Regions from separate parts of the Micromonospora sp. CPCC 205539 genome, predicted to be linked through region 2. Evidence: riboswitches for the same ligand, from Rfam matches in the RefSeq annotation. Region 2 holds a riboswitch; each other region holds the start of a gene.
What was found. A riboswitch is a leader RNA that binds a small molecule or an ion and turns the genes downstream of it on or off. The one in region 2 is predicted to bind cyclic di-AMP.
Positions count from the first base shown of each region.

Region 1: linked by a shared signal. The riboswitch ahead of V6V47_RS13175 (coiled-coil domain-containing protein) and the one ahead of V6V47_RS30045 (coiled-coil domain-containing protein) in region 2 are both predicted to bind cyclic di-AMP.
Region 3: linked by a shared signal. The riboswitch ahead of V6V47_RS12705 (C39 family peptidase) and the one ahead of V6V47_RS30045 (coiled-coil domain-containing protein) in region 2 are both predicted to bind cyclic di-AMP.
Region 4: linked by a shared signal. The riboswitch ahead of V6V47_RS05350 (C40 family peptidase) and the one ahead of V6V47_RS30045 (coiled-coil domain-containing protein) in region 2 are both predicted to bind cyclic di-AMP.

Region 1 is NZ_JBAKHW010000012.1:104,945-112,714, forward strand. Features, by position in the region: gene V6V47_RS13150 (heavy metal translocating P-type ATPase) at 1-2,136, opposite strand, end outside; gene V6V47_RS13155 (hypothetical protein) at 2,149-3,090, opposite strand; gene V6V47_RS13160 (heavy-metal-associated domain-containing protein) at 3,103-3,312, opposite strand; gene V6V47_RS13165 (metal-sensitive transcriptional regulator) at 3,408-3,704, shown strand; gene V6V47_RS13170 (YibE/F family protein) at 3,942-5,294, shown strand; cyclic di-AMP (ydaO/yuaA leader) riboswitch at 5,461-5,591, shown strand; gene V6V47_RS13175 (coiled-coil domain-containing protein) at 5,596-6,615, shown strand; gene V6V47_RS13180 (carbonic anhydrase) at 6,670-7,398, opposite strand; gene V6V47_RS13185 (helix-turn-helix transcriptional regulator) at 7,598-7,770, shown strand, end outside.
Region 2 is NZ_JBAKHW010000057.1:443-8,212, reverse strand. Features, by position in the region: gene V6V47_RS30070 (hypothetical protein) at 185-514, shown strand; gene V6V47_RS30065 (carbonic anhydrase) at 578-1,210, opposite strand; gene V6V47_RS30060 (alpha/beta fold hydrolase) at 1,361-2,305, shown strand; gene V6V47_RS30055 (HelD family protein) at 2,414-4,531, shown strand; gene V6V47_RS30050 (cation diffusion facilitator family transporter) at 4,637-5,554, shown strand; cyclic di-AMP (ydaO/yuaA leader) riboswitch at 5,676-5,807, shown strand; gene V6V47_RS30045 (coiled-coil domain-containing protein) at 5,813-6,877, shown strand; gene V6V47_RS30040 (hypothetical protein) at 6,996-7,721, shown strand.
Region 3 is NZ_JBAKHW010000011.1:186,571-194,340, reverse strand. Features, by position in the region: gene V6V47_RS12725 (glycosyltransferase family 2 protein) at 1-267, opposite strand, end outside; gene V6V47_RS12720 (acyltransferase family protein) at 544-1,851, shown strand; gene V6V47_RS12715 (hypothetical protein) at 1,943-2,398, shown strand; gene V6V47_RS12710 (hypothetical protein) at 2,533-3,303, shown strand; cyclic di-AMP (ydaO/yuaA leader) riboswitch at 3,590-3,731, shown strand; gene V6V47_RS12705 (C39 family peptidase) at 3,964-4,821, shown strand; gene V6V47_RS12700 (alpha/beta fold hydrolase) at 4,965-5,711, shown strand; gene V6V47_RS12695 (CDP-glycerol glycerophosphotransferase family protein) at 5,715-7,385, opposite strand; gene V6V47_RS12690 (bifunctional cytidylyltransferase/SDR family oxidoreductase) at 7,431-7,770, opposite strand, start outside.
Region 4 is NZ_JBAKHW010000004.1:207,986-215,755, forward strand. Features, by position in the region: gene V6V47_RS05310 (GNAT family N-acetyltransferase) at 1-62, shown strand, start outside; gene V6V47_RS05315 (hypothetical protein) at 131-325, shown strand; gene V6V47_RS05320 (dihydrofolate reductase family protein) at 354-803, shown strand; gene V6V47_RS05325 (VOC family protein) at 1,066-1,407, opposite strand; gene V6V47_RS05330 (hypothetical protein) at 1,819-2,040, shown strand; tRNA gene V6V47_RS05335 (tRNA-Gly) at 2,172-2,245, opposite strand; gene V6V47_RS05340 (pyridoxamine 5'-phosphate oxidase family protein) at 2,320-2,877, opposite strand; gene dcd (dCTP deaminase) at 2,978-3,556, shown strand; gene V6V47_RS05350 (C40 family peptidase) at 3,622-4,662, opposite strand; cyclic di-AMP (ydaO/yuaA leader) riboswitch at 4,675-4,810, opposite strand; gene V6V47_RS05355 (N-acetylmuramoyl-L-alanine amidase) at 5,045-7,027, shown strand; gene V6V47_RS05360 (C40 family peptidase) at 7,084-7,770, opposite strand, start outside.

The DNA.
Region 1 (7,770 bases), on a different contig from region 2:
CAGGGCCGCGACGTTGTACCCGAAGGCCCAGAACAGGTTGCCCCGGATGATGCCGAGCGTGCGCCGGGACAGCCGGATGGCGTCCACCGCGGCGTTCAGGTCACCTCGGACGAGGGTGAGGTCGGACGCCTCGATCGCCACGTCGGTGCCGGTGCCCATGGCCAGGCCCAGGTCGGCCTGGGCGAGCGCCGGGGCGTCGTTGACCCCGTCGCCGACCACCGCCACCGACCGGCCCTCGGCCTGGAGCCGCTTGACCACGTCGACCTTGCCGGTAGGCAGCACCTCGGCGATCACCTCGGTCACACCCACCTCGGCCGCCACCGCCTGGGCCACGGTGGCGTTGTCCCCGGTCAGCAGGATCGGGGTGAGCCCCAGGGCACGCAGCCGGGTCACGGCGGCCCGGCTGGTCGGCCGGACCACGTCGGCGACCGCGAGCATGCCTCGGGCCCGCCCGTCCCAGCCGGCGAGGATCGCCGTCCGCCCGGCGGCCTCCGCGTCGGTCACCGCCCGCGCAACCTCCGGCGGTACGTCGAGTCCGCGCTCGCGCAGCAGGTGGGGCCGACCGACCAGCACGGCCCGCCCGTCGACGGTGGCGGTCACGCCCAGCCCTTCAAGGTTGGCGAAGCCGCTCACCGGGGGCAGCGCCCCGGCCTCGGCCGCCGCGGCAGCGACCGCCCGGGCGATCGGGTGCTCGGAGGCGGCCTCCACCGCGCCGGCGAGCCGGAGCAGCTCTGCGTGCTCCTCCCCGGCCGCCGGCACCACGTCCACCACTGTCATCCGGCCGGTCGTCACGGTGCCGGTCTTGTCCAGCACCACCGTGTCCACCCGCCGGGTCGACTCCAACACCTCCGGCCCCTTGATCAGCACACCGAGCTGCGCGCCCCGACCGGTGCCCACCAGCAGCGCGGTCGGCGTAGCCAGACCCAACGCGCAGGGGCAGGCGATGATCAGCACGGCCACCGCGGCGGTGAACGCGGCGGTCGGCCCGGCACCGGTGCCGAGCCACCAGCCGAGAGTGCCCACGGCCAGCGTGATGACGATCGGCACGAAGACACCGGAGATCCGGTCGGCCAACCGCTGCACGGCCGCCTTGCCGCTCTGCGCCTGCTCGACCAGCTCGGCCATCCGAGCGAGCTGGGTGTCCGCGCCGACCCGGGTGGCCGTGACGACCAGCCGGCCGGCCGTGTTGATCGTGGCGCCGACCACAGCGTCACCGGGACCGACCTCGACCGGCACCGACTCGCCGGTGAGCATGCTGGCGTCGACGGCGGAGGTGCCCTCGTCGACCACCCCGTCGGTGGCGATCTTTTCCCCGGGGCGGACCACGAACCGGTCACCGACGGCGAGTCGGTCCACCGGGATGCGGGTCTCCACCCCGTCGCGCAGCACCGCCACATCCTTGGCGCCGAGGTCGAGCAGGGCGCGCAGGGCTGCGCCGGCGGTCCGCTTCGATCGGGCCTCGAAGTAGCGGCCGGCCAAAAGGAACACGGTCACCCCGGCGGCCGCCTCCAGGTAGATGTTGCCGACGCCGTCGGTGCGGCTGATGGCCAAGCGGAACGGGTGCGTCATGCCGGGCGTGCCGGCGTCGCCGAGGAAGAGCGCCCAGAGCGACCAGCCGAACGCGGCCAGGGTGCCGAGCGAGACCAACGTGTCCATGGTCGCCGCGCCGTGCCGCAGGTTGACCCAGGCGGCACGGTGGAACGGCAGCCCGCCCCAGACCACCACCGGCGCGGCCAGGGTCAGCGACAGCCACTGCCAGTAGTCGAACTGCCAGGCCGGCACCATGGCCAGCAGGACCACCGGCACGCTGAGTGCCGCCGAGACCCAGAGCCGGGTACGCGGACCACGCAGCTCGTCCACCGGCTGCGCGGCCGGCCCGACGGCGGCCGGCGGGGCCGGCAGCACCGCCGAGTAACCGGTCTTCTGCACGGTGTCGATCAGGTCGTCCGGGGTGACGTCGTCGGCGTACCGGACGGTGGCCTTCTCGGTGGCGTAGTTGACGGTCGCGCTCACCCCGTCCATCCGGTTCAGCTTCTTCTCGACCCGGGCCGCGCAGGCGGCACAGGTCATCCCACCGATCGCCAACTCGATGCGATTCGGCGCCTCGGGCAGTGGCCTGTTGCTGGTGGTGGTCATCGTCGCGTCCCGTCAGTTGTGCCCGTGCCCGGGGGCGCCGTGGTCGGCGCTGCCGCTCGGTGCGGGAGCGCCCGGGGTCGGGTCGGCGCCGGCCGGCGTGGTGCCGGCAACGACGGTGAACTCGGCGGTGTGCACCGAACCGTCGTGCCGGAAGTCGAGGTAGAGCCGGTAGCTGCCGGCCGACGGCACCTCGGCGAGGAAGGTGACGGCCGGGCCGGGCCTGGTCCGCCCGTCGCCGGGTGTCCCGTCCGGGTGCACATGCAGGTACGCGAGGTCACCCCGGCGCAGCGCCACCAGGTGCCCGTACGCGCCCAGGTAGGGCTCCAGGTCGGTGACCGGCCGCCCGGCCCGGGTCACGGTGAACGTGAGCGGAGAGGTGCGGCCGGGCTCCGGCGCGCCCGCCAGGGTGACCGTGTAACCGTCGACGGTGGTGCTGGTCGCCGGGGCGGGCAGTGGCCGCTCGGTCAACGCGCCGGGCACGGCCACGTCCACGCCGAGGGTCAGCGGTCGACCCCCGGTGGGGGTGAAGTCGGCGAACGCCCGCCACTGCCCGGGACCGGCCAGCGGGGAGGTGACCCGCCAGGTGCCGTCCGGGCTCAGGTCGGGGTGCACGTGGCGAAAGCCGGAGAGGTCCCGCCGGGCGACGATGAGGTGCATCTGCTTGTCGTGCGCCACGTCGAACCGGGTCACCGGCTGGCCGGACGGACCCCCGATCCGGAAGGCGAACTCGCCGGCCGGGGCGGCGACCGGTTCGAGGGTGTAGCCGCCCTCGGAGACCAGCAGACCACCGGGGATCCGGTCGACGGAATCGTCGCGCTCACCGTGCGCTGCGGTGTCGTGCCGGTTGTCGGCGGACGGGGTCACGGGATCGACCACCCGGCCCATCCCGTACGCCGCGCCGAAGACCGCCGCGAGACCGAGGGCGAAGCCGCCCAGTCTGGTCACCGTGTTCATGGCGGGCCCCGATCAGTCGTCGATGAGGTCGTAGCCGGCCTCGTCGACGGCGGCCCGGACGAGCTCGGCATCCAGTGGCTGGTCGCTGCTGACGGTGACCCGGCCGGCGGCCAGGTCGACCTGGACGTCGTGCACCCCGGGGATGGCGCGCACCTCGGCGCTGACGGAGCTGACGCAGTGCCCGCAGGTCATGCCCTGCACCTGGTACGTCGTGTCGACCATCGGCCTGTCTCCCTTAACCGTCTCGGAACCCATACCCCCTAGGGGTACTGCGAGAACGTTACCATACCCCCCAGGGGTAGGTTATTCTGATCGGCATGACCACTCCCACGCCGATCCGCGGGTACACCGCCAGCAAGGACCAGTTGCTCGCGCGCCTGCGCCGTGTCGAGGGCCAGGTCCGGGGCATCGAGAAGATGGTCGACGAGGACCGCTACTGCATCGACGTGCTCACCCAGATCTCCGCGATCCAGGCCGCTCTCGACAAGGTCGCCCTGGGGCTGCTCGACGGGCACGCCCGGCACTGCATGCATGAGGGTGCGGCCGAGGGCCGGGCCGACGAGATGGCCTCCGAGATGATGGCGGCCGTCGGCCGGCTGATGAAGCGCGGCTGACAGCACGACACTCCGCCACGACCTGCGTCCCCGGGTCGGGCTGGTTAGCATTTCCCACGATGGCCCCCAAATCCACCTGCCCGGTCGGGCGGCGACGACCAGGCCGGGCACTCACCGTCCGTCAGCGGCAGGTCGCCGACCAGCGATCTGCCGCAACCTTCGCCGCATTCCCGCGACGGCGGTGAACCGACCGGCCTGCCGGCACGTACCCCGCACTGGATCGTTGGGAGTCACGCATTGGGTTCCGACCATGGCCGTACCGCTCCGCCCGCCCCACCCGGGGTCCGGCGGATCCTCGTCGCAACGGTGGTGCCCCTCTTCATCGCCACCGTGCTCGCCGCCGTGGTGCTCTGGCCACGAGGTGGCGCGGCACCGAGCGACGGCGGCGCCGACGTGCCGCGCCACCACGGCACGGCCGTCCGGGTGGTCACCGTGCCCTGCCCACCGACACCACCGGGCACCGAGGGCACCCCGGGCGCCGGAGCCGGGCCGTGCGGCACGATCACCGTCCGGGTGGACGACGGGCCGGCGGCCGGCCAGCAGGTCGACACGCCGGTGCCGGACGGCCCCGGCGCCCCGCGAATCGAAGCCGGCGACGACGTCATCCTGGTCGAGCTGACCGATCCGACCGATCCCACCGCCAGCACCTGGCACATCGCCGAGCATCAGCGCGGTACGCCGCTGGTGTGGCTGGCGGTGGTCTTCGCGGCCGCGATCGTCGCGTTCGGCCGCTGGCGGGGCCTGGCCGCGCTGGGCGGTCTGGCCGCCAGCTTCGCCATCCTGCTCACCTTCGTGCTGCCGGGTATCGCCGCCGGTCGGTCGCCCCTGCTGGTGGCGGTGGTCGGGGCCGCCCTGATCATGTTCGTGGTGCTGTACCTGACGCACGGCGTCACCGCGCAGACCTCGGTCGCGGTGCTCGGCACCCTGGGCAGCCTCGTGCTGACGGGCGTCCTCGGCACCGTCGCCACCGCGGCCACCCACCTCACCGGCTTCGGCAGCGAGGACGCCACCACGCTGTCGATGTTCCAGGCCAACGTCGACCTGCACGGCCTACTTCTCGCCGGGATCATCATCGGCTCGCTCGGTGTGCTCGACGACGTGACAGTCACCCAGGCGGCCACCGTCACCGAGCTGGCGAACGCCAACCCCGGGCTGACCCGGCTCCAGCTCTACCGGGCAGCCACCCGGGTCGGCCGGGCGCACATCGCCTCCACGGTCAACACCATCGTGCTGGCGTACGCCGGCGCCTCGCTGCCGCTACTGCTCCTGCTCACCGCCGATTCGCGGCCGGTCGCGCAGATCCTGACCAGCGAGTTCCTCGCGCAGGAGATCGTCCGCAGCATCGTGGCCACGCTCGGCCTGATCGCTGCCGTCCCGCTGACCACCGGGCTGGCCGCGGTGGTGGCCGCTGCCGGCCGGCCCGGCGACACGCCGACGGTCGAGGCCCCCGCCGGGCCGTCCCGGGCGGAGGCACTGGCCGCACTGAGTTCACCGCGCGCGGGTCGGTCCGACCCGGCCCGGTCCACACCCCCCGCCACCGCCATCGACGCGTGGCCAGACCCGGACAGGAGCACGGAGACGGCATGGTGACACTCCTCAGTGTGACGAGGTGGGGCATTCGCCCTGAGAACCGCGTCACTGGTCACGCAGCGCCATGGCGAAATGACGCTTTTAGTCGGCATCTGGACGTAGCTCAGGCGAAGGACTCTCGGGTAACCTCACTGCCGGTCACCGCCGAAGGCGCGAAGCGGCGCCTGCGGTGCCACCGCCCAATCGCCGCACGGCGAGCCGGGGACCCAGGCACGTGGGGTGAATCCGCGTCAGCGGTAGGGGCCACTTCCGCCCCGAACCCGTCAGCTAACCCGGTCGGCGGTCGACGGAAGGGAACACTGTGACGGCACCCCTACGCCGCTGGTCGACACCCGTGGTGGCCGTGATCGCCGCATTGACCGTGCTCGTCGGCCCCCTCCCGGCGCACGCCGCCCCGGCGACTCCGACGCCGTCCGGGCACGAGGAGGACGGCGAGCCCCAACTGCTCACCGACGTCATCGAGAAGACCAACCGCGAATACTCGGCGGCCAAGTCCAAGCTCGACAAGTCCAAGCGCAGGCAGGTGGAGCTGGGCCAGGAGGTGGCGCGCGCCAACGCCGACCTGGCCGCGTTGGCCCCACAGGTCGGGCAGATCGCCGCCCAGTCGTACCGGACGGGCCGGATCGGCGCCCTCGCGATGCTGCTGGAGAGCGACGCCCCTGACTCGTTCGTCCAGCGCGCCGCGGTGCTCGACGAGATGAACATGGTCAACGAGAAGAAGCTCTCCGAGGTCAACACCGTCAAGCAGCGCGCCGAGCAGGCCAAGCTGGCCCTCGACACGGAGGTCCGCGAGCAGCAGAAGCAGGCCGCCGTGATGGCCAAGCAGAAGTACGAAGCGGACAAGGCGCTCTCGCTGGTCGGCGGCAAGGGCTTCACCGGCGGTCTGGTGTCGGCCACCTCGCCGGTCGCCAAGATCGGCCCGGGCCGCACCGCCGACGGGGACTGGAAGTCCGAGTCGTGCAGCGAGAAGGACCCGACCACCTCCGGCTGCGTCACTCCCCGCACGCTGCACGCGTACAAGGAGGTCAAACGGGCCGGCTTCAACCGGTTCGTCGGCTGCTACCGCTCCGGCGGGCCGTGGGAGCACCCGAAGGGCCGCGCCTGCGACTGGTCGCTGCAGAAGAGCGGCTTCGCCCCGTGGCACAACGACGACACCCGGATGTACGGCAACAACGTCGCCGCGTTCCTCATCCGCAACGCCGATCGACTCGGCATCTACTACGTGATCTGGAACCGACAGATCTGGTTCCCGGCGACCGGCTGGAAGTCGTACAGCGGACCGTCGAACCACACCGACCACGTACACATGTCGCTGCTCTGACCCGCACGCTCCGTCGAGGGCCGTCCCGCTTCGCGCGGGGCGGCCCTCGCCGCGTCAGGCGGCGGCGTGCGCGGCCGGGTCGGTGGAACCGGTCAGTACGTCGAGCGGAGCGGCACCGGCCGGTACGGCGGTCACCGGGCGCACCACGCCAGCGGCGAGCCGGTACGACACCCCCACCACGGCACAGCGCCCCTGCGCCACCTCGGCGGCCAGCACGGGCGACTGACCGAGCAGCGTCTCGACGGTCTGCGCGATGTGGACGTCGACGATGCCGTCGATGTCGTCCACCCCCTCGGCGGCGGCCCGCCGCAGGCTGGGCAGTACGGCGTCGACCACCGCACGGAGATGCCCGGGGGGCATGGTGCCGGTGGCGTCGGACTCCCGGGCAGCCTGCACGGCGCCGCACGAATCGTGGCCGAGCACCACCACCAGCGGGGTGCCGAGCACGGTCACCGCGTACTCGACGCTGCCCAGCACCTCGGGGCCGGCGGTGTGCCCGGCCGTGCGGACCACGAACAGGTCACCCAGACCGCGGTCGAAGATGATCTCGGCAGCCAGTCGGGAGTCGGAGCAGCCGACGATCACCGCGAACGGGTGCTGTCCGTCGGCCACCGCTGCCCGGTGCCCGGCGTCCTGGTTGGGGTGGTGCGGGGCGCCGCTGACGAAGCGCTGGTTGCCGGCGGCCAGCTCGGCGTACGCGCGGGCCGGATTGGCCGGCACCGACACGGAGTCGGTGGTGCGCTGCGGACCTGGCTGACCGTCGGGCGTACCGGGAAGACTCATCCCGCACCTCGTCTCGTTACGTTTGGCCTGCTCAGCCGCATGGTCAACTGGGTCGGCGGCGGGCGCTGACCCGGCTCCACGGTCACACGCACCGCAAGATGCGTCAAGATATGCGTGATTTAGATTTCATACGTTGGCCCCGCCGGTCCGCCGGCAGCGCCCGACAGGGCAGGGCGGGAACCGGAGAGGCGGTGCCACGATGGCGAGCACGGCGACGGGCGGCAGCGACACCGGCGGTGGCCGGAACTGGACGTTCCTCACCAACCACGGGCACGTCCTGTTGGCCATCGCCCGCGACCCCACGGCTCGGCTGCGCGACGTCGCGGCCGAGGTCGGCGTGACCGAGCGGGCCGCGCAGGCGATCGTCGCCGA
Region 2 (7,770 bases):
GGAATAGCCGGACGGGTGGTCGCCGTTACCTCTCAGGACACCGCGACAACCAGCCTGATGTCGTGGTCGTGTACAGTTCCACCGGCGGCTTCTGCCGCGTACATCTTCGTGGGCCGACGCACTGTCGCCCGCACACAGCCCCCGGACGTCCAGTCCTCCCGTACGTCTTGCAAGGAGTACCTCCGTGGCGAGCAACACCTCTAAGACCGCGCGCGCGTCCGTCCGGGCCGGCCAGGCTGGCCAGGGTGGCGCCCTCAGCGTGCTGGGCGAGTTCAAGTACCTCATCCCGCTCAACGGCGGCAAGCACGCCTACCTGCGGAACCTGACCAACGGCAAGACCGTGCACCTGCGCACCGACTCCGACGCCTTCGTCGAGGAGGTTCGGGTGCTGGCCGCCGCCGGGCACGCCGCCAAGATCCGGGCGGAGATCAACGGCCTCAACACCGCCCACCCGGGCGACGGCTGGGACGCGACCGAGAAGCGCCTGGTCGAGGCCGGTGTCTTCGAGGGCTGAGCCCTCTCCCACCGCGACACCTCGAACCGCCCGCCGGGACCTCCCGGCGGGCGGTTCCGCGTCTCAGGGGCCTTCGAGCAGGGCGACCTCGCCGGTGGCCAGGTCGTAGAGGCCGCCGACCACGTCCACCCGGCCGGCGGCGACCGGGCCGGCCAGCAGGTCGTCGGCGCGCAGCGTGTGCACCGTGCGCCGGACATGCCGACGGATCGCCAGCGGATGCACCGCCGGGTCGTCCACCCCCGCGTCGAGCACCGCCGGGGCGATCTCGTCCACCAGGTGGGCCAGCGAGCCGCCGGGACGCTCCCCGGTGCGCAGCGCGTCCACCGCGGCACCCACCGCGCCGCACCGCTCGTGGCCGAGCACGAGCACCAGCGGTACGCCGAGCTGGCCGACCACGTACTCGATCGAGCCGCAGACCGCCCGGTCGAGCACGTGACCGCCGGTACGGATCACGCAGATCGCGCCGAACGTCTGGTCGAAGATCGCCTCCAACGGCACCCGTGAGTCGATACAGCCCAGCACCACCGCGTACGGCTGCTGGTCGCCGGAAGCGGCCGCCGCGGCGGCCGTCACGTCATGCCCGTGCACCGGCTGCCCGCTGACGAAACGCCGGTTGCCGGTGAGCAGCTCGGCGAGCGCGGCTCTGGGCGTACCGCCGGCCAGCCGTCCCGGCGGCGGACCGGTCGGTGCCCCCATGCCATCCAGCTTGGCCCGGTCTCGGTGGCCACGGGTCGAGGTCGGGAATGTTCGCCACACCGCGATTGGCGTGGTCTCATCACGGGTAGCCGGTGTTACCGCCGGGTATCGGAGGTGCTGGTGGTGCCGGGCGGCCCTGGGGAGGTGGCGATGCCGGAGCGGTTCGAGGTCGGTCTGCCCGACGGCGTGCGGCTGCACGTCGAGACGACGGGCCCGGCGGACGCGCAGGTCACCGCCATTCTGCTGCACGGCTGGACGCTGGATGGGCGCAGCTGGCACCGGCAGCTCGACGCGCTCACCGAGGCGACCGGTGGCGCGGCACGGGTGGTCACCTACGACGCGCGGGGGCACGGCCGGTCCAGTTGCATGGCGCTGCCCACGGCCACCCTGACCCAGCTCGGCGACGACCTGGCCGCGGTGATCGACGCGGTGGCGCCGACCGGGCGGGTGGTCCTGGTCGGGCACTCGATGGGCGGCATGACGATCATGGAGTACGCGCACCGCCACCCCGCGCACTTCGCGGCCCGTGCCGCCGGGCTGGTCTTCGTCTCGACCACCGCCGAGGGGCACACGCACACCGTCTACGGGCTCTCGCCCCGGATCGCCCGGTTGATCCGGCTGGCCGAGACGACCGGTGCCGGCGTGCTGGCCCGATGTGGGTCGTGGCGTCCACCCCGGGCGCTGCTGCACGCGCTGCAACCGAGCATCCGGTGGATGCTCTTCGGCGACCGTTGCGAGCCGGCCGACATCCGACTGGTGACGTCGGCGGTGGCCCGGGCCTCGCTGCGTTCGATCGGCGGGTTCCGCGCCTCGTTCGGCACCCAGCACCGGCTGGACACCCTCGCCGAGCTGGCGCACCTGCCGGCGGCTGCCCTGGTCGGCGACCGGGACCGCCTGACCCCGCCGCCGTGCGCCGAATCGATCGCCGCAGTCCTGCCGGCGACAGAGTTGACCGTTTGCCCGGGTGCCGGGCACATGCTGATGATGGAACGCCCGGACGAGGTGAACGCCGCGCTGACCGGCGTCCTGCGCCGGGTGCTCGCCGCGCCGCCGCCCCGCCGGCGCGGCGCGACACCCGCCGGGGCGGGTGGCTGACCGCGTTCCCGCACCTCGGGCGCGGCGGGCCGGGCCGGGGGCCGTACCCTTCTGCGGTTGGCCCGCGCGGTTCGCGCCGCTTGCCGGCGACATTAGGAGGAGCGTGCGTTGACCGACCAGACCGCCCTGGCGCAGGAGATCGCTGTCGAGCAGCGGCACCTCGACCGGGTGTACGCCCGACTGGCCGAACTGCGGCAGTCGGCGGTTCGCGCCGAGAAGGACGGCTACCGGCTGGCCCGGGTGGGCACGTTCGGCGCGTTGGTCGAACGCGACGCGATGGTCTTCCACGCCGCGCAGCGGCGGCACACCCTCGACGCCGAGCACGAGGGGCTGGTCTTCGGCCGGCTGGACCTGCGGGACAAGCAGGTGTTGCACGTCGGCCGGCTGGGCATCCGCGACGAGGACGCCACGACGCTGGTCGTCGACTGGCGGGCGCCGGCCGCCGCCGCCTTCTACCAGGCCACCCCGGCCCAGCCGCAGGGCGTGGTGCGCCGCCGCACCATCCAGTCGCGCAACGAGCGGGTCACCCGGATCGAGGACGACCTGCTGGACCCGACCGCCACCCCGGAGGGGATGACGGTGGTCGGCGACGGCGCGCTGTTGGCCACCCTGTCCAAGGCCACCGGCCGGGGCATGCGCGACATCGTGGCGACCATCCAACGGGAGCAGGACGAGGCGATCCGCTCCCCCGGCTCCGGGGTGACGATCGTCGCGGGCGGGCCGGGCACCGGCAAGACCGCGGTGGCCCTGCACCGGGCCGCGTACCTGCTCTACTCCGACCGCAGCCGGTACGCCGGGGGCGGCATCCTGGTGGTCGGCCCGTCGTCGGTCTTCGTCGAGTACATCGGCTCGGTGCTGCCCTCGCTCGGTGAGGACACCGCGACCCTGCACTCGCTGGGCACCCTCTTCCCGGGGATGACCGCGACCCGCACCGACCCGCCCGAGGTGGCGTCGGTGAAGGGTTCGCTGCGGATGCGCCGGGTGCTGGAGCGGGCGGTCCAGGACGCGGTGCCGGGCGGCCCGGGTGAGCTGCGGTTGCTCTACCGGGGCACGCTGCTGCGGCTGGACCGGGCCGAGCTGGACGGGATCCGGAACCGCGCGCTGCCCCGGGGCGCCCGGCGCAACGAGGTGCGTCGGGCCGGCTTCGACGGCGTCTTCGCCGCGCTCTGGGCGCAGGCCCGTCGGCTGGGCATCACCCGGCTGCCGGAGCAGCGGGCCTTCGAGAGCGAGATCGCCGAGCGCCCAGAGTTCCAGGAGTTCCTCAAGGCGTGGTGGCCGCGGCTGCACCCGCGGCACGTGCTCGGCTGGCTGGCCCGACCGGAGCGGCTGCGTCGGTACGCGGGCGGGCTCCTCTCCAACGCGGAGATCCGGCTGCTGAGCGCTGCGTACCAGGATCTGGACGACATCGGGCTGACCATCGCCGACATCGCACTGCTGGACGAGTTGGACGCGCTGCTCGGCAAGCCGATGCGGCCGGCCCGGGCCAAGCGCGACCCGTTCCAGCTCGCCGGCGGGGTCCGCGAGCTCAGCACCCTCGGCGAGCGGCAGCGGGCGGCCCGGGCGGCGGCCCGGGAGCGACCGGAGGACTACCGGGAGTACGCGCACGTGGTGGTCGACGAGGCCCAGGACGTCTCGCCGATGCAGTGGCGCATGGTCGGCCGACGGGGTCGGTTGGCCTCCTGGACCGTGGTGGGCGATCCGGCGCAGACCGCGTGGACCGGTGACCCGGAGGAGCTGACCCGGGCCCAGGACCAGGCGTTGGGCCGACGCAAGCGGCACCAGTTCACGCTCACCACCAACTACCGCAACTCGGCGGAGATCTTCGCGGTGGCCGCGGCGGAGATCCGCCGGCTCTACCCGGACCTGTCGCTGCCGAGCGCCGTACGCTCCACCGGCGTCGACCCGGTCGAGCTGGTGGTGCCTGCCAGGGGCCTGGAGGCCGCGATCACCGAGGCCGCGGCCAGTCTGCTGGCCGAGGTGGAGGGCACGGTCGGGGTGATCACGCCGGTCCCCCGCCGCGACGAGGTCGCCGGTTGGCTCGGCGCGCTCGGCGCGCCGCGGCTGCAGGTGGTGACCAGCCTCGAGGCCAAGGGCATGGAGTACGACGGCGTGGTGCTGGTCGCCCCGAGCGAGATCCGGGCGGACCCCGGCGCCGGGGTGCGCACCCTCTATGTCGCGCTCTCCCGGGCCACCCAGCGGCTCACCACCATCGACCCGACGGGCTGACCCTGGGCAGTGAGCCTGTGCGGCACCCGCCGGCCGGACAGTTGCATACATTGCGATGTGAACATATATTTGACCGGGTCCCAGCCGACAGCGGAGGGTGGTCTCGTGGGCGCAGGTCATGACCACCACCACGGGTCGGTCGCCAACGCCGCGCACCAGCACCGGGGTCGGCTCTGGGCAGCATTCGGCCTGCTCGCCGCCCTGATGGTGGTCGAGGCGGTGGCCGCCTTCCACACCGGCTCACTGGCCCTGCTCTCCGACGCCGGGCACATGTTCACCGACGTCCTCGGCATCGCCATGGCGCTCGCCGCCATCACCGCCACCCGGCGGGCCACCGGCGACCCGCAACGCACCTTCGGGCTCTACCGGCTCGAGGTGCTCGCCGCGCTCGCCAACGCCGTCCTGCTCTCCGGCGTGGCGGTCTACGTGGTGGTCGAGGCGATCAGCCGGTTCGGCGACCCGCCCGAGGTGCTGGCCGGCCCGATGCTCGCGGTGGCCGTACTGGGCCTGCTCGCCAACCTGGTCGCCTTCGCCCTGCTCCGCGCGGGGGCCCGGGAGAGCATCAACCTCCGGGGCGCCTACCTGGAGGTGCTCGGCGACCTGCTCGGCTCGCTCGGCGTGATCGGCGCGGCGCTGCTCATCGAGGTCACCGACTGGTGGTGGGCCGACCCGCTGGTCGCGGTCGCCATCGGCGTCTTCATCCTGCCGCGCACCTGGCGGCTGGGCCGGGCCGCGGTCCGCATCCTGGTGCAGGCCGCCCCGGAACACCTCCAGGTGACCGCCGTGCACGACCGGCTGGCCGCGGTGCCCGGCGTGGTCGAGGTGCACGACCTGCACGTCTGGACGCTCACCTCCGGCATGGAGGTGGCCTCCGCACACCTGACCATGGCACCCGGCGCGGAAGTCGGCGCGGTGCTCACCGCGGCCCGCACCGCCCTGCACGACGATTTCCGGATCGAGCACGCGACGTTGCAGATCGAGCCCGGTGCCGCCCCCGGGGCGTGCGGCTCGATCGAGTGGTAGCCCTACTCGGCCCCCTTTTGGTCATCACGTCAACACCGTCCGTCACATTGGCTGCACGGGCCCCATCGGCACCGGTAGGCTCGGTTCCGGCCTCCACCCGGCGGCGCCCTCCCGGCGCCGGTGGTGGTCGCCGCCTAATCGCCCTAGCGGGCGAACCGGGGAACCATGTTCCTGGGGTGCATCCGCGTCAGCGGTAGGGATCTTCCGTCCCGAACCCGTCAGCTAACCCGGTCGGCGGCTGACGGAAGGACATGCGCAGTGGCACCAGCACGACCACCTGCCGCTCGATTGGCGGCCCTGATCGTCGCGATGTTCGCCCTCGGCGTCGCGCTCCCGGCCGGCACCGCCTCGGCCGCTCCCCCGACCAGCCTGCGGGTCGCCGCGGCACCCGACGACGACGTCGAGGGCGGCACCCCGGCGCTGCGAGCCCAGCTCGAGGCGGCCAGCAAGGGCTACCTGGACGCGAAGCGAGCCCTGGACAACTCCATCCAGCGGCAGCAGCAGCTCGCCGTCCAGCTCAAGACCACCGAGACCGAGCTGACCGAACGCGGTCGCAAGGTCGGCGAAATCGCCGGAGTCGCCTACCGTACGGGCCGGCTCGGCACGATCTCCGCGCTGCTCAACAGCAACACCCCGGAAGGCTTCATGGACCGGGCCGCCGCGCTGGAATCGGTCGCCGCCAACGAGGACCGGGTGCTGCGCGACCTGCTCGACACCAAGGACACGGCCGACCGCACCCGGGTCGCCCTGGACGGCGAGATCCGCGAGCAGCGCAAGCAGGTCACGGTGATGGCCAAGCGCAAGGAGCAGGCCGAACGGGCCCTGACGGTGGCCACCACCAAGCCGCAGGTCACCGCCGACACCAGCTCCAACCGGGGCACCTCGGCCGCCAACGCCACGGCCGCGCCGCGCAACTCCGACGGCTCGTGGCCATCGGAGTCGTGCAGCGTCAACGACCCCACTCCGGCCACCGGCTGTATCACCCCCCGCACCCTGCACGCGCTCAACCAGGCCAAGGCCGCAGGCTTCACCCGGTACGTCTCCTGCCACCGCAACGGCGGCTCAGGTGAGCACCCGAAGGGCCGGGCGTGCGACTTCGCCGCGCAGAAGTCCGGCTTCGGCGGCAACGCCACCGGTGGCGACAAGACGTACGGCAACAACCTGGCCGCCTACTTCATCCGCAACGCCGACCGGCTCGCCGTGCTCTACGTGATCTGGTACCGGCAGATCTGGCTGCCCAGCAGCGGGTGGAAGTCGTACAGCGGGGCGGGCAGCGACCCGTCCAGCGCCCACACCAACCACGTGCACCTGTCGGTGTACTGACCCCGTCCGGCCGGTGCCCCCGCGTGTCGGGGACACCGGCCGGGTACGTCAGCGGGCGTACCCCGATTGTCGCCAGCGGTCGGACGACTCGACCGGCCCCGGCGGGCAGGCTCGCGGTATGCCTCGGATCCCATCCACCGCCCGCAAGGCCCTGCTCACCCTGCACCTGATCACGTCGCTGGGCTGGCTCGGCGCCGACCTGGTGCTGCTCACGCTGGGCATCGCGGCGCAGCGGGGCGCCGACCCGGCCGTCGTCTATCCGGTCGCCGCGCTGATCGGGACGGTGCTGTTCGCGCCGCTGAGCGTGCTGGTCTGGCTGATCGGTGTGGCCAGTTCGCTGCTCACTCCGTGGGGGCTGCTGCGCTACCGCTGGGTGCTGGCGAAGCTGGTGATCACCACGGTGATGGTCGGACTGGTGCTGTTCCTCCTCACCCCGAACCTGCGGCACGCCGGGGCACTGGGCGCCGCTCTGCCCGCCCGGGACCGCGCCGACCTGGTGATCGCGCCCACCGTGTCGACCAGCCTGATGATCATCGCGACGGTCCTCTCCACGTACAAGCCATGGGGACGCCGTACGCCCACCGCCCGCGGCGCTGGTCGTCCTGGCGCTGGCCCTGGTCGTCCTGGCGCTGGCGCTGGCGCTGGCGCTGGCGCTGGCGCTGGTCGTCCTGGCGCTGGCGCTGGTCGTCCTGGCGCTGGCGCTGGTCGTCCTGGCGCTGGCGCTGGTCGTCCTGGCGCTGGCGCTGGTCGTCCTGGCGCTGGCGCTGGTCGTCCTGGCGCTGGCGCTGGTCGTCCTGGCGCTGGCGCTGGTCGTCCTGGCGCTGGCGCAACAACCAGGATGTAGTGGCCTCCTGGCGGATCGATGCCACTACATCCAGGTAGTTGCGCCTCAT
Region 3 (7,770 bases), on a different contig from region 2:
GAGGCCGGCGTTGCGGGCCAGGCCCAGGCCCACGTTGGTGCTCAGGTGCACGACGCGGACCCCGTCGCGGCCGGCGGCGTACGAGCGCAGCATCGCGCCGCAGCCGTCCGGGGAGGCGTCGTCGACGGCGACCAACTCGACCGCGCCCGCCTCGCCCACCGGAATGTCGGACCGGATCGACTCGAGGCACTGATACAGGTACGCCTCGACGCCGTAGACGGGCACGACGATGCTCAGCAGCGGTGCGCGCGTCGGCTGATTGACCACGTCGCCACCTTCGACGATCCGGGTGGCCGGACGCGTAATCCCACGTGACTGTCGGTGGTGGGATTTTTGAACAGCGGACCAGGATCGGGTTAACGGCCGGCGCGCACCGCGTGTCCGCTACCCGTGGGACACGTCCGGTTCACCCGGGAGTGACCCGGTAGGGTGCCTCGGTGCGGCCCACCCGGGTCGTCGTGGGCGTCGCCGCCGCGCCGTCCGACGCCGCGCCGAGGAGGAGACGCACGTGCTGGTGACCCTGCGGAGCGTACGGACCCCAGCATGACGAGCGCCGGCGCCGCGTCGACTGCCCCGTCCGCTCCGGCCGCCGCCCCGGCCCGGCTGCCCTCGCTGACCGGGTTGCGCTGGATCGCCGCGTTGCTGGTCTTCGGCTTCCACGCCGGCACCATGCGGATCATCGCCGAGCCGGACTACAAGGCCGTGGTCGACGGGTTCTTCACCCTCGGTCTGTCCGGGGTGCAGTTCTTCTTCATCCTCAGCGGCTTCGTGCTGGTCTGGTCGGCCCGCCCCGGCGGGTCCCGGCGGACCTTCTGGCGGCGACGGGTCGCCAAGATCTACCCCAATCATCTGGTGCTCTGGGGGGCCGCGCTGCTGGTCGCCTGGTGGTTCGCCGACCCGGTCCTGCCGGCTGTCGCGCTGGAGAACCTGCTGCTGCTGCAGGCGTGGGACCCCCGGCCGGGCTGGTTCTACAGCATCAACACGGTCAGCTGGTCACTGTCCTGTGAGTTCTTCTTCTACCTCTGCCTGCCGTTGGCCCTGCCGCTGCTGCGTCGGGCCCGGCCGGCGCTGCTCTGGGCGCTGATCATCGCGCTGCCGCTGCTGATCCTCGCCCTCTGGCCCGCCCAGAATCTGGTGCCCGAGCCCAGCCGCTGGTGGTTCACCCAGGTCTTCCCGCCGGTGCGCTCGCTGGAGTTCTGGCTGGGCGCGGTGGCCGCCGAGCTGATGCTCCGTGGCCGGTGGCGGGGCCCGAACCTGCCCGTCGCCAGCGTGATCTTCGTGGCCGCCTGGGTGGGCGCGCACTGGATCCGCGCCGAGCTGTGGACCACTCTGCTCGCGGTGGTGTACCTGCTGGTCATCACCGCGGCGGCGGACGCCGACGTGCGGGGCCTCCGGTCACCGTGGCGTTCCCGGCCGCTGGTCTGGCTCGGTGAGGTGTCCTTCGCCTTCTACCTGGTGCACGTGCTGGTGATGACGACCGTGCTGCGCTGGACCGGCGACTGGGGGACCGGCTTCGGCGGCTGGCACGGCCCGGCGGTGGTGCTCGGCTTCCTGCTGGTGACCCTGCTCCTCGCCGGGCTGCTGCACCGCTACGTCGAGACTCCGATGATGCGCCGGCTTGCCTCGCGCCGCCGGGCCCGCCCGGCCGTCGTCCCCCGGCAGCGCACCAGCGGCACCGAAGCCAGCGAGGCCGCTGACGCCGGCCAGGTCGGTAACGCCAGCCAGGTCGGCGAAGCCAACCAGTTCGGTAACGCCAGCCAGGTCGGCGAAGCCAGCCAGGCCGGTCAGGCCAGCCCGGCCGGCGAGGCGGTTCACATCGACGAGCGTTCGACGTACGCCGACTCGCGCTGACGCCGTCCACCCTGGTCAGCGCCCTCGGCGCGGCGTAAGCGACACGCCCGACGCCGATGCGCCCGATCGGCGGCGGCGGTAGCGTGATGACGTGCTTACGGTCGCGCTCACCTGTCCCCTGTGGTGGGTGGCGCGCTGGGCCAGCCGGGTGCTGACCAGCCTCGCCGTCGTCGCCGCCCTCGCGCTCGGCGCGGGCACGTCCCCTGCGGTGGCGGTCGCGCCACCAGCGCCGGCCGCCGCGCCGTTGCCGTTCACCGCCGCGCCGCTGGCGGGGCAGGTCGTCGTGCCGACGGCGGTGACCGCCGGGCCGCTCGCCGCGTCGTGCCGGCCCGCTTCGGTGAGTGGTGCCGGGCGGGTGGCCCCGGTCGTCGCCGAGGGATCCAGCCCGGCGTGGTCGGCCGACCCGCAACCGGTGCCCGTCGGCGGCCAGGGTGCGGTATTCGCCGGTTCGGCCGGCCCGCTGTCGGGGTGCGGGGCTGACCCGGATCGACTACCCCCGGCCGATGGCCCGGCCAGCAGGGCACCGCGGGCCCCACCCGGGCGCTGAGTCCCCGGCCCGAGCGTCCCACCGCCACACCTGTCGATCCATCAACTCCGTACCCACCGCTCGCGTGGCCCGCGCAAGGGCCCGGGCGGCCGGTGCGGCTCCCCATCGCATCGCTCATTCCCCGAGGTGTCGACATGGAGACCGCCGTCTTCTACCAGTTCCTGATCGAGGTGCCGCAGGCCGCCGTCATCTGGTCGGCCCTTTTCCTGCTGGCGATGACCGTCCTCGTCGTGCTGGTCGCCCGCAACGATCAGGACCAGCCGGCGGCCGATCCGCCCCCGCCGGCGCCGACCGCTCGGGAGTTGGCTGCCGCCGAGGCTGTCGATCTGAGCAGGTACGCCGAGGAGGTGGCCGTCGCCGCGGCCGGCGCCGCGCAGACCGCTCGCCGACGGCGGGCCGACTGGCTGGCCGCGCAGGAGGCGGTGGAGGCGGCGTGGGCCGGGTACGACGAGGCGGACACCGCCGCGCGCCGGGTCGCCGGTGCTGGCGCGCTACCCACCCCACGTACCCCGCGCACCCCCTTCGAGTACGCCGCCCGGGAGCGCTTTCTGCACCACGCGGCGGTGACGGCGCACTGGCGCGGTGAGCTGTCCATGGGCCAGCTCGGCGACGTGTTCGGGCAGCGGCACGGCTGGGACCCCCGTCGGCACCCGGTCGAGCAGGAGGTGCAGCTGCACCGGGCGATCCGGGACGGTCGGCGGGCCGACTACCAGGCCGCCGCCGGGCGGGAACGGACAGCCTGGCGGGACGCGGAGCTGGCCGCCGAGGCCGCCCGCGCCCTCGCGGAGGAGGCGTACGCGGCGGCAACCCGGCTGCGGCCCGACCCGGTTCCGGCCCGTCGCACGGTGTCCGCGGCGTTCCGGCCGGCAGTCGTGACGCGCTGGCGTCCGGCCCGCGTGGGCTGATTTCGCCGTTTGGTGGGTGAGCCCCGTCACACTGGCCAGGAATCGGGCGTGCGGCACGATCGGCCGGATTGTGCCCGTGAATTCGTCGGCATTGTTGACAACCTGTCCGGTTGTCGCCCGCAGGTGCCGCCGTAACCGCTTGTCCCATCGAGTCGCGTCAGTGGTAATACGCGCAGAAATTGTCGCGCCCCTTGAGGTTTACGCAGGTGAACCGCGCTTGGCAGGGCGTGAAGTGGCCAGTAGTGTCGGCTCGTCCGGTGCGGTAACCGATCGCAAGAGGCGACGCCGCGCCGACCCGCTCAATCGTGATCTACGAACCGGGGACCCACCAGTAAGTCCGGGGTGAATCCGCGAGCCACGGCCCGCGGTAGGGCGATCTTCCCGCCCGAATCCGTCAGCTAACCCGGTAGGCGGTGTCGGAAGGAGTTCCATTTCCGTGCAGCACCTCACCACCCCTCGGTTGTTCCCCCGCCTCCACGGCGTCGTGGTACCCCCGCTCATTCGTCCGGTGACGGTGAGCTGACCCCCGGGTCACCACCCTTCCCGCCCGGCCGCGCCGGGCGTACCCCTGAGCGGTTCACCATCCGCGGACCACGGTCCGCGCGCTGGCGCCTGCCCGGATACCGGCTCGGCCCCGGTGTGCCGCTCTCCCCCTGAACCGTGGAGGATCCCGTGAAGCACACCCTGAAGCGTCAGCTCCGCCGCCTCACCACTGAGCGTCCGTACCAGATCGTCGCCGCCTCTGCCGCGGCCCTCGCGCTCGCGACCACGACCGGCGCCCTGCTCGCCGGCACCGACGACGCGCCCGCCGCCGGCAAGCACACCGCGACCACGGTCGCCGAGATGCGCAGCGGCACGGTCACCTCCGGCAGCGACGCGCTCGTCATTCCCCCTTCGGCCAGCACGTCGCCGACCGCTGCGGCCCCGACCACCAGCGCCGCGTCGCCGGCCGCCAAGGCCAAGGCCAAGAGCAACCCGGACCTGACCCGTAAGCCGCAGCCGCCGAAGCCGCCCGCGACCAAGGTGCTCGACTACGACTACCAGGCGCAGATCACGTACTACAACTGCGGCCCGGCGGCCACCCGTAACGCGCTCAGCGCCACCGGCATCGACCGTACGCAGGACGAGCTGGGCGCCGAGCTGGGCACCACCGAGATGGGCACCAACTCGGCCGAGGACACCACCCGGGTGCTCAACGCCGAGGTGAAGGGCTCCCCGTACAAGACCCGGATGTTCCCGACCGCGCCGAGCCGGACGCAGATCGACCGCCTCCAGGCCGACGTGGTCGCGGCGATCACCGACCACCGTGGCGTGGTGGCCAACATCGTCGGCGACGCCACCGACACCGACGGCAACTGGCACTCCTACGGCGGCGGCCACTACATCGCCGTGGTCGGCTACAAGGACAGCGGCCGGACCGTGCGGATCGCCGACTCGGCGAACGCGGCTGACCCGGCGTACTGGATCAGCACCATCGACCTGGCCAACTGGATCACCAGCCGGGGTTACTCCGCCTGACCTGGGCGCGTAACGGCTGCGGGCGCCGTCCCCCACGAGGGGACGGCGCCCGCGGCGTCTGGACTCCACAATGGTGGATCTTTCTGCGGCATCGGCGGCGGCGACTCTCGTACCAGGGGCGGAAACCGTGGGAGACTGCGGCCGTGGTAGATGAATCGGGTGACCGCCCTGGCCGTCGGCCGGTCCTGCTGCTGCTGCACGGAATGGGGACGACCGGGGATGTCTGGCTGCCCTGGGCGTCGCTGCTCGAGCAGCACTGGCCCGGGCGGTGGCTCGTTCCGGACCTCGCGGGGCACGGCTGGTCGGCCCCGCTGTCGTCGTACTCCTTCGACGGGTTCGCTCAGCGGGTCGCCAACGGCCTCGCCGCCGACGACCGGATCGTCGTCCTCGGCCACTCGCTGGGCGGGGTGGTCGCTCTTGCCCTGGCCGCCCGCGCCGCGGGGACGCCGGTGGACGCGGTGGTCGGGCTCGGCATCAAGGCGGTCTGGTCACCCGCCGAGCTGACCCACGCCGCCGAGCTCGCCGCCCGCCCGGTGAGCTGGTTCGCCAACCGCACCGAGGCGGCTCGTCGCTACCTGCGGGTCGCCGGGCTCGCCGGCCTGGTCTCGCCGGACGACCCGATGGTGGACGCCGGCCTGCGTCAGGTCGACGGCCGGTGGCGGCTGGCGATGGACCCGGCCGCGTTCGCCGTGGGCGAGCCCGACCTCGCCGCGCTGCTGGCGGCGACCGACGTGCCCGTCGTGCTGGCGCGGGGCGAACTCGATCCGATGGTCACCGACGCGCAGCTCAAGGAGTTCGGCGTACCGGTCGCCACGCTGCCCGGGCTCGGCCACAACGCGCACGTGGAGGACCCGGCGGCCGTGCTCGCGCTGCTCGACCCGTACCGCTGAGCGCTACACCGGTGCGGAGGTGGCCAGGGTCCTGGTCGGCTCCAGCTCCCGACGGGCGGCGTCCAGGAACGCTTCGGCGTACGACTCGGCCGGGAAGTCACCGAGGTAGCGGCGGCGGGTGGCCCAACGCGCCTCGGCCACCGGATCGGTGTCCAGCAGCGCGGTCAGCACCTCGTCCACGTTGGACATGTCCCGGCGCAGCACGTAGCCCGACCCGGCCAGCGGGAAGCGTTCCACGAACCGGTCACCCTCGTCGCCCATGTCGGTGACCGCGTACGGCTTGCCCGAGTAGAGGTAGTCCGAGATGACGCCGGACACGTCGGAGACCAGCGCGTCCGAGCGGTTGACGCACTCGGTCAGGGTCAGCTCCCGGGCCGCCGCGCCCACCACGTGCTGTCGCCCGGTGCGGGCCCGGTCGGCGACCAGCAGCTCGGTCAACCGGCCCAGCTGCCGGGCCGAGGCCGGATTCTGCGTGGTGTACGGGTGGGCGCGCAGGGTCACCGTGGCCCCGCGCTCCAGCAGTCGCCGCAGCAGCCGCTCGGCCACCGGCAGCGAGCAGTAGTCGGCGTCGGCGTGGTGCCCGGTCCAGGTCGGCGTGTAGAGCACGGTCGGGTGCGCCAGCCCCCGCGTCGGCTCCGAGCGCACCTCGATCGACTCGACCTGCGGGCGGCCCACCACGACGAACTTCTCCGCCGGGATCCGCACGCCGGCCCGGGCGTACCGGTCGATGGCGGCCGGACCGGCCACGAAGATCCGGTCGAAGATCCCCGACACCGGGTTGGCGCTCGGTGCCTTGTCGCTGTCACCGTGGTGCAACTGCACGTGGGCGAGCTGGGTGAACCGGATGCAGTGGCTGTTCTTCGCCCCGTGGTTGACGTAGAACGCCGCCCGCAGGCTCGGCACCAGCACGTCGTCCATCGTCCGCAGGGTCGGGCAGTAGACCACCGGGGCGTCGGTGGCCGCGGCGATCGACGCCAGGAACTCCGGCTCGCGGAGCACGACCACGAACGGACGGCCGATCCGCTTCAGGTACGGCAGCCACATGGTGACCTGGTACTCCGAGCCGGGCGGCGCGGAGAAGTAGAGCAGGAACTCCGGCTGGTGCCGGCGCAGCGCCTGGGCCACCGCGCCACCGCCCGCGGTCGGCCGGAACCGCCGCCGGGCCAGGTCCAGGGCGACCGCCCCGGCGCCGGCGGCGACCAGCAGGCTGGCGGCCAGCGCCACGGCGGCGGGCAGGACCAGCGCGGCGGTCAGCGCGATCGCCGCGAGCAGCCCGAGCAGGGCGGTGCCGAGTTGGTCGGCGACGAGCGGCGTCCAGGCCCGCACCGGCAGGTTGGCCGCCCGGATCTCCAGGTTGCCGGCGGTACGCAGCGGCCCGACCAGCAGCACCAGCCCCAGCAGGACCAGCGCGGTGGCGACCAGCGCCAGGTCGAGCCCGTCGTCCAGCCGTCGGGCGTACCCGACCAGGACCGCGGCGGCGACCAGCGCCGTCTCCACGACGAGGTCCGCACCCGGCCGGACCCGCCGCTCGGCGGCAGCCGCGGCCAGCGCGGCGACGGCCAGCGCCAGCCCCCATCCGGTGGCGCCGGTCAGCGCCACCACGACGAAGGCCAGCACGGCCAGTCCGGCGCTCAGGCACCGGGCGGCCAGCTTCCGGACCAGGTCACCACGCATGTCGCTCCGTTCGCCGCCGTCGTCGGTGTCGCGTCGCCGTCGGCGTCAGTTCGCGGAGGCCGCGCCGGCCGGCGATCCGACCCGACCCGACCCGGACTGCGCCGGCACGCTCGGCGCGGGTGCGTCACCCGGCGCCCGGCGGACGTCGATGACCTGACCGGTCAGGTCGGACACCAGCACGTCCAGCGACGACTGGGCGACGGCGTCCGCGGCGAGCAGGGTGTGCTCCGGCTCCTCGCCGAAAGCCTTGGTACGCATCGGCGTCGCGGTCCGCTCGGGGTTGATGCAGTTGACCCGGACGCCGACCTCGGCCCACTCGTCGGCCAGCGCCTGGGTGAGGTTGACCAGGGCGGCCTTGGTGGCCGAGTAGAGCGCGTAGCGGGCC
Region 4 (7,770 bases), on a different contig from region 2:
TCTATCGCCGCCACGGCTACGCCCCCGCCGGCACGTTGCTCAAGAGGTCGGTCGTGGGCTAGCTCGCGCAGCGGAACGGACAGGCTTCGCGGGGGCACCAGCAGAGCCGATTCTTCGCTACCGTTCGGCCGTGGATCTCCAAGCGCGACGGACCGACATGGTGAGAACGTTCGGCACCCTCTCGCTGGTGGCGGGCTTCATCATCACGCTGCTCAGCCTCACGTCCGGCTACGAGGGGCTGAAACCGCACATCCTCGCCGCCTTCCTCATTCTGACCGGCCTCGGTCTGCGGATCGAGGCGGCGATCACGGACCGCAAGTTCTAGTCCTGAGCGGGCGAGCCCACCCGCACAGGTGTCGGTATCGGCGGACGGGTTCGACGCCGGTCCTCGGTTCAGCGGCGACGGCGACTGGATGGATTCGGCCGAGAGCGCCGGATTCCTCCGGGTCACCCGCTGGGCGACCGACGCGTTCGCGTGGCGCGAGCGGCAGGGCTTCGCCGGCGGGGAGCAGGACGCCAACTCGGAGGTGGTCGCCGAGTCGTTCGGGGCCGCTGGCGCGTACGTGATGGGTCGGCGGATGGCCGACGGCGGCGAGGTGCCCTGGGGTGAGGAGCCGCCGTTCCGCGCGCCGGTCTTCGTCGTCACCCATCGCGCCCCTGAGCCTCTGCTGCGCGGGGGTGGCACCAGCTTCACCTACGTCACCGACGGCGTGGAGAGCGCCGTCGAGCAGGCACGCGCCGCCGCCGGGGGCAAGGACGTCGCCGTGGCCGGAGGCGGCAGCCTGGTACGCCAGGTCCGCTGACCATGGGCGGTCGCGTGCAGGGGCGTTGCAAGCGCATTGCAGGCCCGGGGCGAGACGGTGGTCTGGGGCGGAGCGCCGCGATGGGGATGGCAGGCGCGCGCTCCGGCACGTCTCGGGCGGTCCGCATTCACAGGGCCGCCCGGGGCGGCGACGGCGAGGCTGCCGCGTCCAACCCGGCCATCCACCGAAGGAGATCCGTGAAGAGAACCATCCCTATCGCCCAGGTCGCGACCCTCGCCGCCGTCACGGGCACCTGCCGCGCCTACAGACGGGAGAGCACCAGCAGCCGGTTGCCGTCCGGGTCCCTGAGCCGGGCGGACCGCTCACCCCAGGGCTGGTCAGCCGGCTCCTCGGTGACTGATGCGCCACTCGCCCGCAGGGTCTCCACGGCCGCATCGCAGTCATTGGCGTAGACGCACAGCTCCCAGCGGTGTGCCAGGGGCTGGCTACCGGCTTCCGGGTCGGCGGCCAGGCCCAATTCGCTGTTGCCCAGCCGGAGTGCCACGAACTCCGGAGCGCCCTCAGCCGGGAATCGGTAGATCAGCTCGAAGCCGAGGACGTCCTGATAGAACGCGATCAGCCGTGGCAGGTCGGGCGTAGTCACGATGGGAAAGGCTTCGGTGAACACGGCACCACCTCCAGAAACAAGCTCTGTCGAATAGGTGGCCTACGTTGTCCGTCATGGGACCGTCAACCCCGGAGGACGAATCAACTATCTATTACCGACGGGTACGGCCTCGACGCACTGCCCACACCCCACCAACGATCGCCACCACCGTTGGCAGGAGGCAGCAGAGCGTCAGGACGAACAGATGCCATGGCTTGATTGCTCCCATGGCCGCGACAGTAGGCACCATCGACAAGCGGAACGACCTCCGCGACGCTGCGGTCCCAGCGTGGAGCGGTCACTGGGTCACCGAGAAACCGGTGTGGTGACTGCCCGCAAGTCTCCGTGGCACCTTGTCCTCCGTGCTTGACCTGCGGGTGCCTTGGCGGCGTCTGCGACTGTGCCGGCATGGACAACAGATTTCGCCGGCTACCGCCGAGGATCAAACCGCTGTACGAGACACACGACGTCATTCCTCCGCCACCCTTGTCCGAGGTGAACGAGGCGAGTTGGTTGACGCCGGCCGGCGAGGTCGCCGGGTTCGAGCAGCTGGCCTCTGCGGTCGCGCGCAATTCCGAGCGGACCGGCTCCACGATCGGGCAGCAACGACGACGGGTCGAATGCTGGTGATGATCTATATCGTGCTCGGGCTGGGAATCATCGCTGGAGGGGTCATCCTGAGCGTCCGTTGTGCCCGAACGCCCTGGATGAAGAATGAGTGAAGCCCAGCTCGGGAACGTGTCCTGACCTGGGCTTCAACCTGGAGCGGGTGACGGGAATCGAACCCGCACTGTCAGCTTGGGAAGCTGATGTTCTGCCATTGAACTACACCCGCAAGCGGCACCACTGTACCTGAGTCACCGAACCCATGCACCCAGGCACCCCGCTCGTCGGGTCGAAGGGCCGCGGTCAGGCAGCCGAGCGCTGGATGTCACGGCTGCGGCGGGTTGGGCGGCTCCTGGGGACGGCTGCCGGCTCGGCCGCCGCGGGCGGAGCCTGCGGGTCGAGCCAGACCTGCACGGCAGGCCCGCCCGCCGCACCGCCGGGGACACCGGTGGCGTGCTGCTCGCGGCGGGCCAGCATCGCCACGTCGACGGTGAACTCGAACAGCCTCCAATCGACCTGCGGCGCCGCCCGGACGCTCTGCGCGAGCCGGGCCACTCGGGCCGGGTCGGTCACCGGCCGGGCGCGCCCGGCCACGTACGCCTCGTCGTCGCTGTCCTCCGGGAGGAAGGAGTGCAGAGCGTAACGGCCGTCGCGTTCGAGGTCACGGCGCTTCGGTGAGTCGATGATGAAGCAAAAGAGCCCCTCGTCGGTGATGACCGGGGAGACCGGATGCACCCGGGGCCCGCCGTCGGCGCGGACCGTGGCCAGGTAGCCGAAGCCCGGCCCGTACTGCTGGAGGAGAACGCGGATCCCGTCGGCGAGGCGGGGCTCGTCGGCGGCGAAATCGGACCAGGAAGCCATGCCGGTATTCTATCGAACAAATGTACGAGCAGCGACCTCGACGCGCTGGTCACCCGCCACCCGATCCGGCCATTTCGGCCAACGCGGCTATGGTGGTCCGATGCTGCTCTCCGACCGTGACCTGGTCTCCGAAATCAAGGCCGGCACGCTGGGCCTGGAGCCGTTCGAGCCCACCCTGGTCCAACCTTCCAGCATCGACGTACGGCTGGATCGGCTCTTCCGGGTCTTCAACAACCATCTCTACACCCACATCGACCCGGCGATGCAGCAGGACGACCTGACCTCGGCGGTCGAGGTGCCCGACGGCGAGCCGTTCGTGCTGCACCCGGGGGAGTTCGTGCTCGCCTCGACGCTGGAGGTGATCTCGCTCGGTGACCAGCTCGCCGGCCGCCTGGAGGGCAAGTCGAGCCTGGGTCGGCTCGGCCTGCTCACCCACTCCACCGCCGGCTTCATCGACCCGGGCTTCTCCGGGCACGTGACGCTGGAGCTCTCCAACGTGGCGAACCTGCCGATCACCCTCTGGCCGGGTATGAAGATCGGGCAGCTCTGCATCTTCCGGCTCTCCTCGCCGGCCGAGCACCCGTACGGCTCGGTGGTCTACGGGTCGCGCTACCAGGGGCAGCGCGGGCCGACGCCGAGCCGCGCCTGGCAACACTGGCGCACCTGGCCGACCCGCTGATCCCGACGAACTGACGACGAGGGCCCGCCGCGACGAATCGCGACGGGCCCTCTGCTTGTCGTGGATCAGCCTGGACGGCCGTAGCTGTGGATCGGGCCGTCGTCGACCCTCTTCATCTTGACCGGTTGACCGGCCTGCGAGGCGTGCACCACCCAGCCGTCGCCGACGTACATGCCGACGTGGTGGATGTCGCTGTAGTAGAAGACCAGGTCACCGGGCCGAAGGTCGCCCTTGCTGACGTTCTTGGTCACCCGGCTCTGCTGGGCGGCGTTGTGCGGCAGGGACACGCCGGCCTTCTTCCAGGCGGCCAGCATGAGCCCCGAGCAGTCGTACGAGTTGGGGCCTTCGGCGCCCCACACGTAGGGCTTGCCGATCTGCGCGCACGCGAACTTGACCGCCACTCCGGCGGCGCCGCCGGGGTAGCTGGCCGGGCACGGCGCGGGGCGCAGCGGGCCGCCGCCGCCATTGCCGTAGACCTTGAGCCGCAGCTTCTGCAGCCGGTCGATCTCCTCGTTGATCTGCTTTTTCTTCGCCGCGAGCTGGGCCTCGGTCCGGGTCAGCTGGACCACCATCTCGTCCAGCGGGGCCTTCTGCTGGGCGAGCTGGTCGCGCAGGTCGGCGACCTCGCGTACGTCCTGCTGCTGATTGTGGGCGAACCGGTCGAGCATCTCGAGCTGCCCGACCACCTCGCTGGGCGAGCGGCTGCCGAGCACGGCGTTGACGGTGGAGACGTTCTCACCCTTGTAGGCGCGGACGGCCAGGGCGCTGACCTTGTCCATCGCAGCGTCGACCTGGCGCTCCAGCGGGGCGATCCGGGCGGCCAGGGCGTCGGCCTGCTTGCGCTTGACGGCCAGGTCGGTCCGGGTGGCGTTGTGCCGTTCGATGATCGGCTCGAGCTTGTTCCAGTCGGCGTCGATCTGGCGCTCGATCTCGGCGACGGACGGGTCTGCGTGGGCCGCCGTGGCGCTGCCGGTCAGAACGACGGCGACGCCGACCAGTGCGGCGAGGGCGGTGGTGAATCGGGACCAGCGTGGGCGCGGCACAGTCGTCGTCGGGCCGGCTGATGCCGACCACTCGGACGACGGCTGCGGGGCATGGTGGGCCACCGGGTTCCGTACTCCTTCTTCCTGACCGCCTACCGGGTTAGCTGACGGGTTCGGGCGGGAAGTGGGCGCCCTACCGCAGTGGATGCGGATTCACCCCGAGGGACCTGGGTCCCCGGTTCGCTCGAAAGCGACTCGGCGGTGTCGGTCCGTTACCGCCCGGGGTGGGCGGACCTGCTACCGGGCCGACAAATGACCAGAGTAGAGACGCCCGTTACCGCTTCGCAACCCGTGCCGCCGTGACACTCCGTACCGATTGCGCGGGGTCACCGTCCGTACGCGAAGGTTTTCTTCTCAAGACTTCGATAAATGGAAAGGTATTGACGCGGACTCCCGGACGGCGCGATGGTGACCTCACCTGCACTCGCCGAATATAGGGGGTTCGATGCAAGGTCCAGACCTGACGGCCGGCCGGCGCGCACTGCTCGCCGCCGCCGTGGTCGCCGCCGCGACCGCGGTACCGCTCTCCGCCGGCCCGGCCGCCGCCGCACCCACCGCCGACCGTCAGCAGCAGTACGTCGCGGCGGCAGCGGAGTACGGCGTGCCGACGGACGTGCTGCTCGGCGTCTCCTACCTGGAGTCGCGCTGGGACAGCAACGACGGCACACCGAGCACCGGTGCCGGCTACGGCCCGATGCACCTGACCGACGCCCGGCACGTGACCGCCCTGCCCGGGACCGGACACCACGACGCCGGCACCGAAGACCCGCGGGGCGACGACTCCCGCTCGGCGGTGGCGCTCGCACCCCGGCCGGCCGAGGATCCCGCACCGCCTGCCGCCGCGTTGCAGACCGTGGACGCGGCCGCCGCCCTGACCGGCGCCGCCCCCGAGTCGCTACGCACCGACGCCGACGTCAACATCCGGGGCGGGGCGGCGCTGCTGGCCTCGTACCAGAGGGAGTTGGGCGCACCGGTCGGCGCCGGCACCGACCCAGCCACCTGGTACGGCGCGGTGGCCCGCTACGCCGGCGCGGACAGCGCCGACGCCGCGGCGGCCTTCGCCGACGAGGTCTTCACCACCATCGGGGCCGGCGAGTCGCGGGTGACCGACGACGGTCAGCGGATCACGCTGCCGCCCCGGGCCGTCCAGCCGGAGCGTTCCTGGCTGGATCGGCTGGGGCTGCGCCGGCTCGCCCGACCGGACGGGCTGGAATGCCCCACCACCATCTCCTGCGAGTGGATCCCGGCGCCCTACGCGGCGTTCGGCGACGGGGACTACGGCAACCACGACCTCTCCGACCGGCCCTCCCGGCAGAAGATCGAGTACATCGTCATCCACGACACCGAGGGCAGCTACGCGACGACCTTGAAACTCGTCCAGGACCCCACCTACGTGAGCTGGCACTACACGCTGCGCTCGGTGGACGGGCACATTGCCCAGCACGTGAAGACGAAGGACGTCGCCTGGCACGCCGGCAACTGGTTCGTCAACTCCAAAGCGGTCGGGCTGGAGCACGAGGGCTTCGCCGCGCAGGGCACCTGGTACACGGAGGCGATGTACCGGACCTCGGCGAAGCTGGTGCGACACCTGGCGCTGCGGTTGGGCGTCCCGCTGGACCGTCAGCACATCATCGGTCACGACAACGTGCCCGGCACCATCGCCGCGAACGTCCGCGGGATGCACTGGGACACCGGCCCGTACTGGGACTGGACGCACTACTTCGAGCTGCTGCACGCGCCCCGGCTGGACACCGGCACCCCGGCCACCGGGCTGGTCCGGATCGACCCGGACTTCGCCACCAACCAGCCGGCGTTCACCGGCTGCGTCACCGCTGGAGTGCCGTGCCCGCCGCGCGGCTCGTCCGCGGTGATCCTGCGTAGTGCGCCGTCGGCGGATGCTCCTCTGGTCAACGACATCGCGCTGCGCCCGGACGGCACCCCGAACACGATGGCCGTGTCGGATCACGGTGCCCGTGCCTCCGCCGGCCAGACGTACGCCCTCGCCGGGAGGCAGGGTGACTGGACGGCGATCTGGTACCTCGGGCAGAAGGCCTGGTTCCACAACCCGTCGTCCGCGCCGACGGCGAGCTGGACCCTGGGCGTGGTGGCCACCCCGAAGCCCGGGCGCGCCACCATCCCCGTGTACGGGCGGGCCTACCCGGAGCAGGCGGCGTACCCGGCAGGCGTGCCCTACCAGACGATCTCGCCACTCCAGTACACCCTGGCCGCCGGGCAGCGGTACGCCGTCGGCGCGGTGCTCGCCGGCGAGTACTACCGGGCCAGCACGTTCGACGGCTCCTCGCCGGGCGACTGGACGGTGATCCGCGGGCAGAACCGTTATGTGCAGATCCAGTTCGGCCACCGGATCATGTACGTCGACCTCGCCGACGTGCAGCTCCTGCCGTCCCCGGTGGGCGCACCTCGCTGAGAACCACGACGGCCCCCGGTCGCTGACCGGGGGCCGTCGTCGTGCGTGGGGGTGGATCAGCCGGGTCTGCGGAACCCGGCGACCGGCATGTTGTCGATGCTCGCCACCTGCACCGGTTTGCCGGCGCGGGGCGCGTGCACCATCTTGCCATTGCCCAGGTACAGGCCGACATGGTGCAGGTCGCTGAAGAAGAAGACCAGGTCACCGGGGCGGGCATCGGCCCGCGCAATGGCCTTGCCCTCGTGCCACTGGTCACCCGTGTGGTGGGTGAGGCTGATCCCGGCCGACTTGTAGGCGTACTGGGTCAGACCCGAGCAGTCGAACGAGTTCGGACCGGTGGCGCCCCAGACGTACGGATCGCCGACCTGCTGGCAGGCGGTCTTGATCGCCTTCTGGGCGGCGGTGCTGGTCACACCGTTGATGGTCGGGCAGCCCTCGGTCTTGATCGTCGTCTTCGGCAGGGAAGCCTCGAGCCGCTTGATCTCGACGTCGATCTGCTTCTTCTTGGCCGCCAGGTCGTTCTGCTGCCTGGTCTGGGTGACGATCAGCGTGTCCAGCTTCTGCTTCTCGCCGTCGTACTTGGCACGCGCGGCCAGCACGCCCTCGATCTCCTTGCGCTCCAGAGAGGCCAGCCGATCGAGGACGGTGAGCTGCTCGGTGAGCGTGTCCGGCTTGGCGCTGACCAGCAGCGCGCCGATGTCCTGCGAGGGCCCGGACATGTAGTAACGGGAGGCGAGGTCACC